DNA from 4 places in the Sandaracinus amylolyticus genome. Region 1 is predicted to be linked to each of the others. Evidence: riboswitches for the same ligand, from Rfam matches in the RefSeq annotation. Region 1 holds a riboswitch; each other region holds the start of a gene.
What was found. A riboswitch is a leader RNA that binds a small molecule or an ion and turns the genes downstream of it on or off. The one in region 1 is predicted to bind cobalamin.
Positions count from the first base shown of each region.

Region 1 (4,454 bases):
CGTCGCCCCGTCCTTCGTCGCCCGCGCGCCCGAACGTGCCGTCGCCCACGCACCGCACGCGCTCGTCGGGCATCCACAGGCACGCGTGCGAGAGGCCCATCCCGAGATCCCGCACGCCGTGCACCGCGGAGCGCGAGATGGCGCGCGACGCCGCGTCGGTGCCCCAGCAGCGCAGCTCGTCGCCCTCGACGAGCTCCGCGCACGTGCCGTGGACACCGATCCACACGCGTCGCACGGGAGGCACGTCGGGCACGCGCAGCGGGATCGGGCTGCACACGGCGCGACCACAGTCGGGTCGCTCCTCCGCCCTGACGCCGAGCTGACGGTAGTGGTCGAAGCCCCAGCACCAGAGCCCGCCGTCGACGTCCACCGCGCACGTGTGGCTGGCCCCGGCGCTCACCGACGCGATCGGAGGCAGGCCATGCACGCGGAGCGGTCGCGAGGACGCGCGCCGCTCGTTCACGCCGAGCTGCCCGATGTCGTTCTGGCCCCAGCAGTAGAGCGCGCCCTCGTCGCTCACGGCGCACACGTGATCCCCGCCCACCGAGATCTGCACCACGCGCGTGCCGGGCGGCGGCTCTTCCGGCGGCGGCGGTGGGCCCGCGTCGGGACGCGCGACGCGGGCGTCGACCACGCTCGCATCGAGCGGCGCAGGACCGTCCGCGCCATCGAGCGAGTGCGCGAGGTAGCAGCCCGGCGAGAGCAGCCCGACGGCGCACACGAGCACGCCCACGACGCGGCCGGAGTCCCCCATCCGCTCGTCGTACGCGCGATCGCGGAGAATTTCCAACCCGCCCCGGTTTGACGCCTCGCGCCGGGCCCGCCACGTTCGCGCTCGCCAGCGGTGCGCGCGGTGGGACCGTGCGCCTCGAGGGAATCCGGTGCGAATCCGGAGCTGCCCCGCAGCGGTGTGCAGGAACGAACGCCGTCCCGAGCACTGGAGGAATGGTCCTCCGGGAAGCGACGGCCAGTAGAGACCGGATCGGCTCGAACGCGATCCGAGCGCCTGCGAGCCCGAAGACCTGCCGACGGTGTCGCGCGAGATCCGCGCGGCGGCACACGGCGCCTCGTGGGAGGGCGCCCCGCCTCGGAGGTCGCTCGTGTCTCGTCCGATCCTCGCCTCGCTCGTGCTGCTCGCCGCATGCGGCACCGAGCGCCCCTGCGACGTCGCCGACCTCGCCCCGATCTCGCGCGCGCCGGCGTTCGGCGTCGTGCTCTCCGACTACGCGTCGACCGCGATCGCGCTGCTCGACGAGCGCGGCGAGGCGATCACCGAGTCGTGGATCGACTCGGGCACGCGCGCGTCGGGCATCGCGGCAGGGCTCGGAGGCGACGTCGTGATCGTCGCGACGCCCGAGCCCGGCACGCTCGCGCTGCTCGAGCGCTTCAACGCCGATCGCCTCACCCTCGCCGAGTACGCGACCGGCACGGTGCGCCAGATCGATCTCCGCGGCGACGATCCCGACGCGCCGAGCGGTCACTCGCCCAACGTGCAGGACGTGCTCGCGGTCGACGGCGCGATCGCGCTCGTGAGCCGCGCGAACCCGAGCTTCCATCCCGACGCGCCCGAGCTCGCGCGCGGCAACGACGTCGTGGTCGTCGACGTCGCGCAGGGCGTCGTGCTCGCACGCATCGACGTCGCCGCCGACACCACGGCGGAGGACGGCACGCCGATCTACGCGCGCCCCACGACGCTCGTGCCGATCGCGCATCCGAGCGGCGCGCGGCGCGTGCTGGTGTCGCTCCAGCGCCTCAGCGCGGACTTCACGCTCACCGGCGACGGCGCGGTCGCGGTCGTCGATCCCGACACGCGCGCGCTGACCGAGCTCGTCGCGCTCGAGGGTCTCAGCGGGTGCCACGGCGCGCGCGCGATCCCGGGCGCGCCCGATCGCGCGATGATCCTCTGCACCGGCGATGCGTTCTCGCCGGGCCTCGAGCGCCGGCGCGAGGCGGGCATCGTGCGCGTCGCGATCGATCCCGACGGACGCATCACGATCGATCGCGCGTGGCGCGCCGCCGATCACGAGAGCGCGCCGTCGCCCACCGCGGGGCTCGTGCCGCTCGACGCGTCGCGCGCGGCCTACGTCGCCGATCCGCGCGGCGAGAGCGGCCGCGACGTCCTCGCGCTGCTCGATCTCGACGACGCATCGATCGCGATCCTGCTCGAGGCCGACGCGTCGTTCGTGCTCGGCAGCGGCGCGCTCGATCCCGAGCGCGGCCTGCTCCTCGTCCCCGACGCCGACGCGCGCGGCGTCCATCGCCTCGACGTCCACGCGGAGGGCGCGACCCTGCGTGACTTCGTACTGCTACCGACCTGTCGCACGCTGCCGCCGCGCGAGATCACGCAGCTCTGAGCGGACGCCCAGACGGCGGTACTCGGTGCTTGCAAGCCCGTCGCCGCGGGAGTAGGTGGGACTCCGATGACCACTAGCTCGCCTTTCCGTCGACACTGGAACCTCTTCTCCTGTGTCCTCGCGGCGGTGCTCGCTGGCTCGCTCGGTCCAGGCTGTACGCCGAACCTGCCACGCACGCCTACCATGCCGAGCGAGGACGCGCGCTTCCAACGCGCCGATCTGACTCCGCCGGGCATGGCCGACGACGCAGCCGCCGCGATGCAGCTCTACCCGGGCGACGTCGTGACGCTCCGGTTGATCAGCACCGAGACCGAAGAGTACGAGGGCCTGGTCGTCGACGAGCGCGGCGTGCTGCACATCCCGCTCGCGGGCGACGTCCCGGTGGGCGGCCTCGACCTCACCGACGCGGAGCGTCGCGTCGAAGAGGCGATGCGCCAGTTCGATCGCACGTCGCGCGTGTCGCTCGTCGTCAGCGAGCCGAGCGGACACTTCGCGAGCGTGCTCGGCGCGGTCGGCGAGCCCGGACGCATCGCGGTGACGCCGGGCATGCGCCTCGCGGACCTGCTCGCGGCCGCGGGCGGCGCGGCGGTCGCGGAGGAAGAAGGCTTCTCCATGCCGTCGGGCGACCTCGGCGGCGCGCGCCTCGTGCGCAACGGCGAGGCGCTGCCGATCTCGCTCGAGATCGCGCTCACGGGTGATCCTCGCCACAACATCCGCGTCCGCCCCGGCGACACGCTCTACGTCCCGGCGGACCTCGGTCGCCTCGTGAGCGTGCTCGGCCAGGTGGGCTCGCCGCGCATCATGGCGTTCCGGCCCGGCATGCGCCTCACCCACGCGCTCTCGCTCGCGGGCGGCGTGACCCGCGATGGGAACTGGGGCGACGTGCGTGTGATCCGTGGTGAGGCGTCCGATCCGATGGTCTATTCGACCAGTGTTGCGGCGATCGTCGACGGCGACGCGCACGACGTCGTGCTCGCCCCGGGCGACATCGTGTACGTTGCTTCGGCCGGTCACGCCGACCTGCGCGACGTCATGAACTCGCTCTCGTTGCTCCTCTCGATCCCGATCACCGCGGCCTCGATCACCGTGCCGTCGCTGATCATCGGCTCGGGACGCTGAGCGTGGCCGCGCGCTTCGCTTCGACCTGAACGCCACTCGACCTCGACACGCCAAGGGAGCCCCATGTCCAGTCCGTTCCGTTGCTACGTCATCGGCAACGAGTCGCTCGCGATCCAGTGCGCCGACATCCTGCGAGCGCGAGGCCACGCCGTGCTCGGCATCGTCTCGTCGGACGAGGGCATCGGGAAGTGGGCGGACCAGAACGGCGTCGCGCGCATCGCGCCGGGCAAGGGCCTCGCCGAGCGCCTGCGCGCGCACACCGAGTCGATCGGAGGAGGCGAGTTCGATTGGCTCTTCTCGATCGCGAACCTGACGATCATCCCCGACGACGTCCTCGCGATGCCGAAGCGGGGCTCGATCAACTTCCACGACGGCCCGCTGCCGCGCTACGCGGGCCTCAACGCCCCGATGTGGGCGATCCTGAACGCCGAGCCGCGCCACGGGATCACCTGGCACGTCATCGAGGGCGGCGTCGACGAGGGCGACATCCTCGCGCAGCGCACGTTCGGCATCGGCGAGCGCGACACGTCGGTGGTGCTCAACACGCGCTGCTACGAGGCGGCGATCGAGTCGTTCAGCGAGCTCGTCGATCAGCTCGGCACCGGCACCGAGCAGCGCACGAAGCAGGACCTCACGCAGCGCACGTACTTCGGGCGCTACGACCGCCCCGCGGCGATGTGCACGATCGACTGGGCGCAGCCCGCGTCGAAGATCGCGTCGCTCGTCCGCGCCCTCGACTTCGGTCCGCGCTACGCGAACCCGGTCGGCGCCGCGAAGACGCAGACCGCGACCGATCCGCTCCTGCTCCCCGAGGTGCACGAGGGCAGCGCCGAGACGAGCGACGAGCCGGGCACGATCGTCGCGGTCGAGCACGGCGCGATCGAGGTCGCGACGGGCCAGGGCACGCTGCGCTTCCCGCGCGCGACGTGCGTGAGCGGCATCCCGCAGGACGACGCCGCGCTCGCGAAGCACGGGATCGTG
Region 1 covers NZ_CP011125.1:4,959,303-4,963,756, forward strand. Annotated here, with positions in the region: gene DB32_RS21090 (RCC1 domain-containing protein) at 1-754, opposite strand, end outside; cobalamin riboswitch at 826-1,044, shown strand; gene DB32_RS21095 (hypothetical protein) at 1,101-2,354, shown strand; gene DB32_RS21100 (SLBB domain-containing protein) at 2,421-3,473, shown strand; gene DB32_RS21105 (MupA/Atu3671 family FMN-dependent luciferase-like monooxygenase) at 3,537-4,454, shown strand, end outside.

Region 2 (4,454 bases), 810 kb from region 1:
TAGGGCACGTCGTCGTCGGTGAACCCGAAGTCGTTGATGTCGACGACGTTGCGGTGCTTCACCGACGCCGCGACGCGCGCCTCGCGCAGGAACCGCTGCGCGACCTCGCTGTCCTTCGGCGCCGTGCGATGCAGGAACTTCACCGCGAGCATGCTGCCGAGCGCGACGTGCTCGGCCTCCCACACGCTCGCCATGCCGCCCTCGCCGATCTTGCGGACGAGACGGTAGCGATCTCCGATGATTGCGCCTTCGACCTGCGGCATCTCGATCAGGGCACCGGGGCGGGAGGAGGAGCGTCGAGCAACCGGACCTGATCCACGAGCAGGCTGTTGCAGAGGTCGACGGGATCTTCGAGCGCTTCGTCCTCGGGCAGACACGCCGAGTGGTCGCTCGGGCACACCACGACGTCGCGGCCTTCGCCATCCGCGGCGGTCACGGTGCGGATGCGGCGGCGCAGCACGCCGCGGCGCGCGAGCGGCCACACGAGCAGGCCGCTCTCGGGGCCCTCGGGCAGGAACGCGCCGGTGCCCATGCCCGAGAGCTCGTCGGGGAAGAGCGGCGCCGACGCCACGCGGATGCGGATCGCCTCCTCGGAGTCGAGATCGACCACGTAGAGCGCGTCGTCGAGCGTCTCCTCGATGCTCCCCGCGCTCACGAACGCGGCCGCACGACCTGGCAGCGGCACGAGCCCGCGCGAGGGCAACGTCGCGAAGAACGACTGCGAGGACCACACGTTCTCGAGCGTCACCACTGGCTCGCGCTCGGCGTCGTCGGGATCGCGCTCGACGAGGAGCTCCACGATGCCTGCGCTCTCCGCGCGCGTCGTCACGTCGCCGCCGACGCCGCGGCACGCGACGACGAGGCGCACGACGTTCGTCGGATCGCTCGTGGGATCGAGGCTCGGCGCGACCTCGGCGCAGCGGAAGAGCTCCTGATCGGTCGCGTCGTAGCGGAACGTGCCCACCACGCGACGCCCTGCGGGATCGACGATCGCGAGCGCGGCGGGCGCGACGAGATCGTTGCCCTCGGCCGAGCCCTGCGCCTGGTAACCGTCGAGCCCGACGTAGAGGCGATCGAAGCGCGGCACCATGCGCTCGGGGCGCGGCGGCGCGCCCTCGACGGTGCCGATCAGCGAGATCGAGTCGACGACCGCGCCGCCCTCGTCGTTCTCGGGATCGAGCTCGAAGACGAGCACGTCCTGGCCGAACGCGGTCTCGCCATCGACGCCCGGCGCGCGCAGCGCATAGAGCGTGTCGACGTCCTCGTCGTCCGGGGTCTCGCTCGCGAACGACACGAACAGATCGAGCACCTGACCGCCGCTCGCCTCGGGGCGCGCGAGGAGCATCGGCGTGGTCCGCAGCTCTTGGGGCGGCGAGGTGTCGAACGGGAAGCGCACGAGCTCGCGGCCGTAACGCGCCGTCGCGATCGTCAGGCCGCCGCCGGGCAGCTGCGTCCAGGGCATGCGCCCGTCGAGCCCGATGCCGATCGTCGCGAGCTGATCCTCCCACTCGTACGTCGCGTCGAGCCAGATGTCGGTGAGCTCGGCGGGGTCGTCGGCCTCGGGGAATTCGATCGGCGTGCCGACCTCGTCGAGCAACGTGATCTCGGTGCGCGTCTCGTCGTACGCGAGCACACCGAAACGAGGCGTGACGCCATCGGGAACGGGGGCACGATCGCTCGTCTCGCAGATCCTCGGGCAGCCGGTCGCGAGCAGCGCGAGCGCGGTCGCCAGGACCGCGACCCACGTGCGGGTCCAACGCATGGGCCCGAGTGTCGCCTCCGCGGGCGCGCGACGCCAGCACGTCTTGCGTGGGGGGTGGTGCTCGGGTAGGACGCGGCCCTCGGTCGCCGCACGGCGACCGCGTTCGTCATTGACAAATCCTTCGCGCGCACGGTCGCGGCACGCTCGGTCAGGGCGCGCCGCGTGGAAGCGACGGGCACCTGCTCGTCGCGGAAGAGGGAAGCCGGTGAGAAGCCGGCGCGGCCCCCGCCACTGTGACCGGGGACGGCGCGGACGCGGTGCGAGCGCACCGAGTCACCACTGCGCGTGCTCGTCGTGTGAGCGGCGGGGCGCGGCGGGAAGGTGGTCCGCGACGGACGATCCGGGAGCCAGGAGACCTGCCGTGTGCGCGGCGCGTGCGCTCGATCGGGGTGGATCGGGCGACGGTTCGCTCGATCGCGATCGTGATCGGCGCACGCGTGTGCGAACGGGCCCGCGGGGACGGGCTCCGGACGGAGCGCGTGATGGATCGAGCGAGGCTGAGTGGTTGGAGTGGGCTCTTCGCGGCCCTCGTGATCGCGACGGGGTGCGGCGACGACGACGGCGTGACGCCTGCGTCGGACGCGGGCACGGACGCGCAGGTCGTGCAAGGCGACGCGCAGGCGCCGGTCGACGCGTACGTCGCGCCGGACGCGTGGGTCGCGCCCGATGCGTGGGTCGCGCCGTGTGATCCGGCGTGCGCCGAGGGCGAGGCGTGCCTGCGCGGCGTGTGCGTCGCGACGTGCGGCGGGGACGTCGCGGCGATGGACGCGGCGCTCGCGGACGGCCTCGTGCCGGTCGCGAACGTGTGCCGCGCGGTGAGCGGGCCGATCGAAGTGGTCGTGCCCGAGGGGGGCGCGATGCCGCGCGTGTACGAGGTCACGGCGGAGACGGTGGGCACGACGACGACGTTCACGCTGTCGCGCTGGACGCTCGATCCGAGCGGGAGCGCGCCGGCGCCCGAGACCGTCGCGACGACGACGCACGAAGGGCACGCGGCGGACGCGCTCTATCCGGGCGGCTACGTCGCGGTGAGCCCGGACGAGGCGCGCGCGATCTTCGGGTACACGACGGGCGACGCGGGCTTCGTCGGCGGAGTGTTCGAGATCGACGTCTCCGCGGGCGGCACGAGCGAGGTCGCTGCGAACGGGAACTACGACGGCGAGTGGCTCGATGCGACGCGCTTCGTGATCAACGGCCTGGCGATCGCGGGATCGGACGGGAGCTCGCAGGGGCTCTACCTCCGCGACGTGAGCGCGACCACGGCGCGCCGCGCGGTCGGCGAGATGGGCGACTGGAGCGGAAGCGTCGCGCGCATCGGCGACGTCGTCGTCGCCGGAGCGGGATCGGCGGGCAGCGGCAATCGCGTGTACGTGCTGGACCTCGCGGCGTTGCTCGCGGCGACGGATCCGATCTCGGCGGCCACCGGCTCCCTCGCGCAATTCGCCGCGCCGAGCACGTTCACGGCGATCGGGGGCATGCGGCTCGCGAGCGAGGCGCGCGACGAGTCGTGGAACCTCGTGGGCCTCGAGGCCCGCACGCTGCGGCACACCGATGGTGTCTGGACCCTCGACGAGCCGGTCCGTCTCGCGACCGGCGCCGTGTTCAGCGGGCTCGTCGCGGTCGGCGAGGATCGGATCCTGCTGCGGCACGAGCGCGGTCTTCTCCTCGTCGCGGACTGACGCCGGGTCGCCGGAGCACCGAGCGGGACGAAAGGCGGACGCGTGCTCGTGTCCGCCTCCGCTCGGAGCTCATCTCGTCGCAGGTCATTGACTAAGATGCGTCTTGCATCCAAGGTTCGATGCATGATGCAGCGAAGGTCGCGGCCGCGATGACGAAGCGAGCACGCTCCGATCAGGAAGACGACGGCGAGGTCCCCGAGGGCTACGACGTCTCGCGCTTCGAGCGGCCCTCGGTCGCGGTCGACGTCGCGCTGCTCACGGTCGACGAGGGCGCGCTGCGCACGCTCCTGCTTCGTCGTGACGCGGCGCCGTACCGCGGACGCTGGGCGCTGCCCGGTGGGTTCGTCGGCATGGACGAGGCGCTCGACGACGCGGCGGCGCGCGTGATCGAGCAGAAGACCGGGATCCGCCGGGTGTTCCTCGAGCAGCTCTACACGTTCGGCGCGCCGAAGCGCGATCCGCGCACCCGCGTGATCACCGTCGCGCACTACGCGCTCGTCGATCCCGCGCGCCTCGCCGAAGCGCGCGAGGAGACGCGCGTCGCGACGCTGGAAGTGCCCTGGGAGGGCGAGACCGGAGGGCCCGTCGACGCGATCGGCGCGGACGGTCGCGCGCTCCCGCTCGCGTTCGATCACGCCGACATCCTCGGGATGGCCGTGAAGCGCGTGCGCGGGAAGCTCGACTACACGCCGATCGGGTTCCAGCTGCTGCCCGAGCGCTTCACGCTCGCGGGGCTGCAGCGCGTGCACGAGACCGTGCTCGGTCGCCCGCTCAACAAGGACTCGTTCCGCCGCCGGATGCTCGCCTCGGGGCAGCTCGAGGCGACCGGCGATCTGCAGACCGGCGTCGATCACCGGCCTGCCGAGCTCTATCGGTTCGCGCGTCGCTCCGCCGTGTGATCGGCGCGCTCTCTCGCTCGCGAAGGAGGTTCCCGTGGCCGACATCCGCAGCTTCGTGCTCGTGCGTCACCTGCGCGCCGAGAGCAGCTCGCACGTGCTGCTCTACAAGCGCGG
Region 2 covers NZ_CP011125.1:5,771,484-5,775,937, reverse strand. Annotated here, with positions in the region: gene DB32_RS24375 (serine/threonine-protein kinase) at 1-263, opposite strand, end outside; gene DB32_RS24370 (hypothetical protein) at 269-1,762, opposite strand; cobalamin riboswitch at 1,922-2,128, shown strand; gene DB32_RS24365 (hypothetical protein) at 2,245-3,441, shown strand; gene DB32_RS24360 (NUDIX hydrolase) at 3,591-4,340, shown strand; gene DB32_RS24355 (SPFH domain-containing protein) at 4,375-4,454, shown strand, end outside.
Region 2: another riboswitch for cobalamin. It lies ahead of DB32_RS24365 (hypothetical protein); the one in region 1 lies ahead of DB32_RS21095 (hypothetical protein).

Region 3 (4,454 bases), 3.3 Mb from region 1:
CGGCTCGCGCTCCGGCGCACCGCACGCGACGAGGAGCGCGAGCCAGGTCGAGATCAGCGCGCGCATCATCAGAGCCGCGCGATGTGCCGCACCGGCAGCGCGAGATCGGGCGCGAGCTCGACCGCGTCCATCTCCGTCCACGAGCCGTCGTCGTGCCGCACGAAACGTCGCAGGCCGCGCGATCCGTCGGGCACGAGCGCGAGATCCTGCGTCGCGTCGAAGAGCGGCGCGCCGAGCTCGAAGGGGCCCGCCGAGCGCGCGATCTCGGCCGACGTCGCAGTGGCGAGATCGATCTCGAACAGCTGGTCCCCGGCCACCGGGTCCAGCGAGCCCCACCCGAGCGCGAGCACCCGATCACCCTCGAGGTGCACCACACCCTGCGATGCGAGCGGGAGCTGCTCGTGCTCGCCGAACCGCAGCGTCTGCGTGACCTCTGCGCGGCCATCGACGAGCTCGACGACGACGATGCCGGCCGTCGCGCGCTTCGTCGCCGCGTCGCCGAACCCTGCGCATCCCACGATCACGCGCTCGCCCGCGGGCACCACGCGCGCGCAGTCGTGCAAACCCTCGAGCGCGATCAGCCGCGTCGCATGGCTCGCGAGCGAGACCTCGACGATCGCGCCCTCCCCTGCCCCGTCGAACGCGCCGGTCAGCCGCGCGAGCCCGACGACGAGCACGTCGCCGAGCCGCACGATCGACGACGGTCGCGCGTGAGCGGTCGCGCGCGATCCGTCGGCGCCCGCGACCTCGACGTCGTACTGCTCGAAGCCGATGCGCATCCCGCGCCGCGCCATCGACGAGGGATCGATCGCGTAGAGATCGTTGCCGCGCTCGAGCTCCGGCGCAGCGGGATCGAGGTTCGCCTCGAAGCGCGAGATCCACGCGAGATCGTCCGCGACGAGCGCGACGTCGTGCGGGTTCGACGACCATGCGCCCTCGCCGCCTGCCGCGTCGTGGGTGCGCACCTGCCCGAGCACCTCGCCGCTCGGCACCTCGATGCGCGTGAGGACGTCGGTGCGGAACCGATCGAGCAGCCACAGTGTCCCGTCGCCGATCCCCGCGCTCGGGATCGCGACGTCGCCCGAGAGCGCCGCGACGAGACCGGGCGACACGGTGCCCGACGTCACCCATCGATCGTCCACCGCGGTCCCGTCCGCGCGCACCATCGCGATCGCGGTGCTCGCGTAATCGCTCAGTACGACCGCGTAGGCCGGCTCCTCCGCGAGCGGTGCGATCCCCGCCGGCTCCGCGCCGCCGCCGCACCCGATCACCAGCACCGCGAGCCCGATCCCACGTCGCATCAGAGGTCTCCTTGGATGTCGGCCTGCGCGACGAAGCGCCGGCCGGGAAGAGGGAGGCCGAGGTAGTCCTGGCCACGCGCGTCGAGCAGGTCGCGCACCGCGCACGAGATGCCGATCACGCCGAAGAGCGCCACGCGCGCGCCGAGGTCGATCCACGTGCGATCGCCGATCACGACGAGGTTCGCGGGATCGACCGCGTTCGCCGCCGTGTAGCTCGCGCTGACGAAGCCGGAGAGCGCGACGTCGCGATCGAGCGCGCGCCCGGTGCTCGCCTCGACTCGCGCGAAGCCGTGCCACTGCGGCCGGAACGGGAGCAGCCGGCCGAGCTCGTCGCGCGCGTCGAGGAACGTGAGCGCGCCCTCGAGCCGCACGTGGTCGAGCGCGCGGAGATCGACGCCGAGCTCGAGCCCCGCGATCGTCGCGCTCGCCACGTTCTCGGCGACTGCGGTGTACTGCGCCGTGCGTCGATACCGGATCAGCGACTCCGCGAGCGACACGAACCCGCGCAGCTCGGCCTCGAGCTCGAGGCCGGGCACGATGCGCTCCTGCACCGTCACACCCGCGTCGATCGAGGTCGCGCGCTCGGGCTCGAGGCGCACGTTCGCCACCAGCGTCGCGCGATCGCCGAAGAGCTCGATCATCGACGGGATGCGCGTGCCGTGCGCGATCGACGCCGAGATCGCGATCCCGGCGATCGGCGCGATCGCCGCGCCCAGTCGGAACGTGGGCGCGATCACCTCCACGCTGCGCGCGAGCCGCGACACGAGCTCGAGCTGCTCGAGGTGCGCGTCGCTCCACTCGAGGCGCACCGAGGGCCGCAGCGCGATGCGCAGGTGATCGATGCGCGGATCGATCGCCCCCTCGAGCACCGCGACGAGCCCGTCGCGATGCGACGCGCCGAGCGACGTGCGCACCAGCGGATCGTCGGGCTCGAGCCGATCGTGACGCGCGGTGAGCAGGGCGCGCACTGCGAGCTCGCGCACCGGTGACCAGCTCCCGGCGATGCGACCGAACGCGCGGAGCTGCCGATCGTCGCTCGCGTGCTGTCCGGTGCCGAGCTCGTTGAGGCGATCGAGGAACGCCGCGCGCCCGTACCAACCGCCGCCCATCACCTCGAGCGAGAGCGACGGTCCTCCGAGCCGATACGCGACGCTGCCCGCGTAACGATCGGTCGCGCGCCGCGCTTCGCTCGCGAGCTGCGATCCCGCGCCGGGCACGCCCGAGGCGCGGCTCACCCAGAGCATCACCGCCTCGAGCTCGCCGACGTCGAGCGGCACCTCGAGGTGGAGCAGGCCGCTCGCGCCGCGCGTGCCCGCGTTGCGGCGCGCGCGCTCGCGATCGTCGGTCGGATCGAGCCGCGTGCCGCCGTCGTCGACGAAGGGATGATCGTTGTCGGCGGCGTCGAACGAGAGCGCGACGAGCGACGAGAGCCCGTCACCGCGCACCGCGCCCCACGCCCGCGCGATCCCGGTGTCGAACGATCCGTACGAGACCGATGCGCCCGCGCGACGGCCCTCGGCGCGCGAGGGCACGAGCCGGATCACGCCGCCGATCGCGCCCTCGCCGAGCATCGCCGGCGCGCCGCCGCGATAGACCTCGATCGCCGCGATCGAGCCGAGGTCGATCGCGCCCAGATCGAACGCCCCGAGATCGGGCCCGGTGAGCGGGAGATCACCGAGCATCACCGTCGAGTGCGCGACGTCCGCGCCGCGCAGGCTCAGCCCGAGCGGCTGACCGAACGCCCCGGTCCCGAGCGCACGCGCGCCGGGCACCCGCGCGAGCACGTCGCGCATCGACTCCACGCGCGTCGTGTCGATCTCCACCCGCGTGCTCGACGCCGTGGGATCGAGCGGCGTGCGTGACGCGATCGGCCGCTCGACCTCGGCACGCGCGCGGAACGTCGCATCGCCGCCGTCCTGCGCGCGCGCCAGCGCGCACGACACGACCGACCCGACGAGCCACCACGCGAGCACGAGACGCACGAACGCCACGCGACCTCCGCGGCGACGCGCGAGCGCACGCCGCCGGTGCGCGGGCCTTCCCTCGAGGCCCGAGGCACGCCGTGCGATCGACCGCACGACACCAACGGCAGGTCTTCGGGCTCGCAGGCGCGGGCCGGGATCGGCCCACCTACTGGTCGCGCCTTCCCGCGCGCCTCGCGATGGAGAACGCGCAGTGGTCGTCGCGACGGTCGTTCCTGCACACCGCTGCGGGGCAGCCCCGGATTCTCACCGGGTTCCCTCGGGGCGATCGGTCACTCCGATCGCACCGCTGGCGGGCCGGACCCTGAGCGAGCGGAGGTGCGATGTCAAATCCGAGCGCGCGCTGCGAGCCTCGCGCGACGCGCGACGTCGAGTGGTGGCGACGCCACTCCGACGAATGCGATCAGCGGAGCTGCGCGGGCACGTCCGGCGTCGGCCGCGTCGTGCTGTCGGCCTCGGGCTCCGGATCGCTCGCGACGAGGCGGAGCGGCACCACGCCGGCCCAGCACGGCTCCTTCATGTCGTCGGCATCGTCGATCGGACCGCCGCTGCGGATCTTCGCCGACGCGTGCTCGATCTCCACGGCGATCACCTTCGTCGCATCGAGCTCCCAGTCGTACGGCGCGCGCGTCTCGCGACTGCGCCCGCGCGCCATGCGGTCGACGAGCAGCGTCATCGCCTCGCCCTTCTCGTCACGGCCTTCGACGAGACGCGCCTTCCCGGTGAGCACGACCGAGCGATAGTTCATCGAGTGGTGGAACGCGCTGCGCGCGAGCACCAGCCCGTCGAGCAGCGTCACCGTGATCGAGAACGGCGCGCCGCCGAGCAGTCCATCGAGCGAGCGATTCGCGATCGCGCCGTGCACGTAGATCGTCTCTCCCGCGCGGGCGAAGGCGGTCGGCATCGCGATCACGTGCTGCCCGGTCGAGCACGCGAGATGGCAGATCAACGCTTCGTCGAGGATCGCGTGCACGACGTCGCGGTCGTAGCTCCCGCGCTCGGGGTGTCGCTTGATCCGCGTCGCGTCGGAGGCCGGGTACACGTTGCTCATGGCGTCGACTCTGCACGTGACTGGATGGTCGTGTACGTCCAGAATGCACGTGGAGACACCTCCAGTTGTCGCGCCACGAAGAAGCCCTCGCGCTCGATCCCGACGAGCTCCGGCGCACGC
Region 3 covers NZ_CP011125.1:1,704,157-1,708,610, reverse strand. Annotated here, with positions in the region: gene DB32_RS07175 (ABC transporter substrate-binding protein) at 1-69, opposite strand, end outside; gene DB32_RS07170 (hypothetical protein) at 69-1,301, opposite strand; gene DB32_RS07165 (TonB-dependent receptor plug domain-containing protein) at 1,301-3,292, opposite strand; cobalamin riboswitch at 3,372-3,589, opposite strand; gene DB32_RS07160 (pyridoxamine 5'-phosphate oxidase family protein) at 3,687-4,334, opposite strand; gene pdxR (MocR-like pyridoxine biosynthesis transcription factor PdxR) at 4,400-4,454, shown strand, end outside.
Region 3: another riboswitch for cobalamin. It lies ahead of DB32_RS07165 (TonB-dependent receptor plug domain-containing protein); the one in region 1 lies ahead of DB32_RS21095 (hypothetical protein).

Region 4 (4,454 bases), 1.9 Mb from region 1:
CACGCGAGATCGAGCAGCGGGAGCGCGGCGAGCGCGCCGCTCGCTTCGCCGAGCCGCATCCCGAGATCGAGCAGCGGACGCGCGCCGAGCGCGTCGAGCACCAGCCGATGCGCCGGCTCCGCCGAGCAGTGTCCGAAGATCACGCGCGCGCCGAGATCCGGCACGACGCGCGAGAGCGCGAGCAGCGATGCCGCGACGACGTACCCGTCGGCGAGCACCACCGCGCGGCGCTGCATCGCCGCGTGCGCCGCGGCCGCCATCGCGAGCAGATCCCGGCCACCGACACGCGCGAGCACCGACCACGGATCGCGATCGCCGCCGAGCGCCGCGACGGCATCGCTCACCACGGCGCGCTTGCGCGCGATTCCTTCGCCATCGAGGCCCGTGCCCGGCCCGACGGTGCGCTCGGCCGGGATATCGAGCAGCGCCGACACGACCGCGGCTGCGGCCGTCGTGTTGCCGATCCCGATCTCGCCGAGCACCAGCACCGCGAGCTCGTCGATCGCGCTCACGGCGTCGACCGCGGCACGCCGCACGCGCTGCGCGTCATCGGGCGACACCGCGCGCGCCTCGCGCAGATCGCCGAGGGCCACGTCCGCGACGTCGTCGCGGATCACGCGACGGCCGTCGCGCTGCGGAGGAACACGCGGAGCCGCGACACCGACGTCGAGCACGACCAGCGGCACTCCGAGCGACGCGCACATCACGCTCGCCGCCGCCCCACCCCGCGCGAGGTTGTCGATCATCGCGCGCGTCACCTCGGCCGGATACGCCGAGACGCCATGCTTCGTGACCGCGTGATCGCTCGCCGCGATCAGCGCCGTCGCGGGTCGGCTGCGCGGCCGGACGCGGCCTTGGATCGCCGCCATCGTCGCGACCACGTCCTCGAGCGCGCCGAGGCTGCCGCGCGGTTTGGTCAAGCTCGCTTGACGATCGCGCGCACGCGCCGTGGCGTCGTGATCGAGCGCCGGGAGCGTCACCGCGTCACCACGTAGCGCGCGTACACGCCGTCGATGTCCGAGCCGTTGCTGGTCGGGTCGCGCGGATAGTTGCGTCCGGTCTCGGGGTTCACGCGCATCGCCGCGCTCTCGAGCCGCACGTAGCGCGCGCCCTCGCGACGAATCGACGCGCCCTCGCCTTCGTCGGGCAGCGACGAGAGATCGAACGCGTCGCCGCCCGCCGCGATGGGATCGAAGGGATCCACGTCGTTCGTCTCGACGTTCAGCAACACCGGCGTGATCCCCGCGAACCCGACCCAGTCCTCCGGCGCGATCGAGTACCTCGTCGGATCTTCGGCCGCGTAGTCGTGCGGGAGATCGACCCACGTCTCTCCGTCGCGCGACACCGACACGATGATCGGGTCCATGAAGTTCCCGCTCGCGCCCGCGGCGCGGAACCCGTTCTCGAAGACGACGAGATCCGCGCCCGGTCCGTCGGCGATCACCGCGCCGCTCCAGCCGAGCACGAGGTGCGTGCGCGTCGCGTAGTCGAGCGAGTACACGTCGAACGAGCCCTGCGTCGGTCCGCCGCCGCGCACGCCGTTGATCGCCTTGTCGGGATCGCCGAACCCCTCGCCGGTCGCGCCCGGCGCGTCGACGATCTCGTCCGCGAGCACCGCTTCGTCGGGAAGCGGCGCCGCGGCATCGTCGCGAACGATCCCCGCATCGACATCCTGCGTCGCGCTTTCGCCGCACCCGACGAGCAACACGATCGCGACGCACCACGCACTTCGCTGCTGACCCACGAGTCCCTCGCCGCCATTCCGCGGTTCCGGCCGTGTCCGCGCGACGTCCCTCGAGTCGCGTGGACCGCCCGCGCACCGGGCGCGGGCACTCTCGGCAGGTCTTCGGGCTCGCAGGCGTGGCTCTCGAGGAGCCTCCTACTGATCGTGCCTTCCCGCGCCCACAGGCGCAGTGGTCGCCACGACGTTCGTTCCTGCACACCGCTGCGGGGCAGCGCCGGAGTCGCACCGGCTTCCCTCGAGGCGAGCGTTCGCGACGCCCGCACCGAAAGCAGCGCCGAGCGTGGCCAGCGAGGCGACGCGCGTCAACCGGGCGTGCGCTACGGTGCGCGCGATGATCGTCGACGTCGTCATTCCCGCGCTCGACGAAGAGCGTGCGCTGCCGCTGGTGCTCGCGGAGATCCCACGCGACGTCGTGAGGCGCGTCGTCGTGTGCGACAACGGCTCGCGCGATCGCACCGCCGATATCGCGCGCGAAGGCGGCGCGATCGTGGTGCACGAGCCGCGGCGCGGATACGGCTCGGCGTGCCTGCGCGCGCTCGCCGAGATCGCGTCGGAGCCGCCCGACGTGGTCGTGTTCCTCGATGGCGATCGCAGCGATCATCCGAGCGAGATCACACGCCTGCTCGAGGCGATCTCGAGCGGCGCCGACCTCGTGATCGGCTCGCGCGTGCTCGGACGGCGCGAGCGCGGCTCGCTCACGCCGCAGCAGATCGCGGGCAACGCCGTCGCGTGCGTCGCGCTGCGTCTGCTCTACGGCGCGCGCTACACCGATCTCGGTCCGTTCCGCGCGATTCGCTGGAGCGCGCTGCAGAAGCTCGACATGGGCGATCCCGACTACGGCTGGACGGTCGAGATGCAGATCAAAGCGGCGCGACGCGGGCTGCGACACGCCGAAGTGCCAGTCTCCTATCGACGTCGCGTCGGAGTCTCGAAGGTGAGCGGCACGGTACGAGGCACCGTGATGGCGTCGATCACGATCCTCCGCTGGCTCGCACGACACGCGCACTGAGCAGCATCCTCCAGAGCGAGTCGTACGGATGCACTTCGTTCGTGCGCGCTCCGTCGCGCACGAGGGGACGCGACTCGTTCGCCCAGGCGAAGATCCCGCCGCGCAGGTTGCGCGCGTTCGGAAATCGCTCCGCCACGACGGCGCTACGCGCTCCGACCGAGCAGTACACGACGACGTCGCGATCGGTCGGCAGCTCGCGCATCGACTGCGCACCGGGAATCGTGCTCACCGCGATCTCATCGTCGCTGCGCACGTCGATCACGAGCGGCGGAGACTCCGATTCGAGCTCACGCGCGAGCTCCTCGGTCGAGATCCAGCGCACGCGAGGATGCTGCGAAACCAGCACCGCATGCACCACGTCGAGCCCGCACCCGGGGATCAACGCCACACCCGCCGCGAGCATCACGACGAGCGCGGCGGCGAGAATCGCGACGCGCCGAGTCATCGACGCGAGGATGCGCTCCGGGCACACGCTTCGCACGCGCTGAGCGCGCCATGTCGAGCCCGCTCGGATCGGTGGTACGAGGCCTCGCGGCCGGAATCCTCGGCAGCGCCGCCCAGGACGTCTTCTTCGCGCTCACCTCGCGGATCGCGCCGAAGCCGCCCGAAGGTGTCTTCGTGCCGCCCGAGCCCGAGCAGCTCGAAGAGAGCGCGCCCGAGACGGTCGCGAGGCGCGCCGCCGCGCTGCTGCAGCGCCCGCTGCCGGTCGACAAAGCGCGCGCCGGGCACGCGGTGCACTACGCGTTCGGCGGCGCATGGGGCGCGGCGTATGGCGCGACGGCCGCGACCTTTCCGAAGGCGTCCGGCCCGATCGGCGGCGCAGCGTTCGGCATGCTGGTGTGGGTCGCGAGCAACGACCTGCTGCTCCCCGCGTTCAAGCTCGCGGCGTGGCCGACGCACTACCCGGTGCGCTCGCACCTGTACGCGATCGCGGCGCACCTCGCGTACGGCGCGGTGATGGGCGCAGCGCTCGACAAGCTCACGCCGAAGAAGCCGGCGGCCAATCTGATCGTGCACGCATCCGAGAGACCGCCCGAGCCGGTGCACATGCGAACGCACGCGCCGGACATGTTGGAGGCGGGCGCGGGGATCTGACTCACGGCTCGATGCGAACTGCGGTGATCACTTCGCCCGCAGGGAACGCATCGAGCCGATATCGACCCGGCGCGACGAACCCCTTCGTGAACGGGCCGACGTCGTTCTGGAACACGCACTCGAGGCGACCGCGCGTCTCCGTCTCCGCGATCATCTCGACGCGCAATTCGTGGAATCCCATGAACTGCGTCGAGCGCGGATATTGCGCTTTGTAGAGCGCTTCTTTCGCGGAGAAGAGCGCGAGCGCCATCTTGCCGCGCACGTCGCTCGCGAACTGCGCGTCGAGCGCGTCGATCTCGTCGCGCAGGAACACCGTCTTCCAGAGCTCGCGCTTGAGCTCGTCGCGGTGCTCGACGTCGATGCCGATCGTGCCGACGCTCGCGCGATCACCGACCGCGACGACCGCGCGCGTGTCGCAGTGCGAGATGCTCCCGGTGATGTGCGCAGGCCAGATCGGCGCGCGATCCGGCGCGTTGAGCAGCTCGTAGTCGGGCAGTCCGAAGCGCGCGAGCGCCGCGCGCGCCAACACCCGCGCCGTCGCGAACTCGCGCTTGCGCTTGTCGACCGCGCGCGCGACGAGCTCGGCCTCGCGCGGCGTGATCGCAG
Region 4 covers NZ_CP011125.1:6,878,613-6,883,066, forward strand. Annotated here, with positions in the region: gene cobT (nicotinate-nucleotide--dimethylbenzimidazole phosphoribosyltransferase) at 1-980, opposite strand, end outside; gene DB32_RS29105 (LIC_13355 family lipoprotein) at 977-1,708, opposite strand; cobalamin riboswitch at 1,831-2,015, opposite strand; gene DB32_RS29110 (glycosyltransferase family 2 protein) at 2,076-2,753, shown strand; gene DB32_RS29115 (rhodanese-like domain-containing protein) at 2,716-3,198, opposite strand; gene DB32_RS29120 (DUF6789 family protein) at 3,249-3,848, shown strand; gene DB32_RS29125 (4'-phosphopantetheinyl transferase family protein) at 3,850-4,454, opposite strand, start outside.
Region 4: another riboswitch for cobalamin. It lies ahead of DB32_RS29105 (LIC_13355 family lipoprotein); the one in region 1 lies ahead of DB32_RS21095 (hypothetical protein).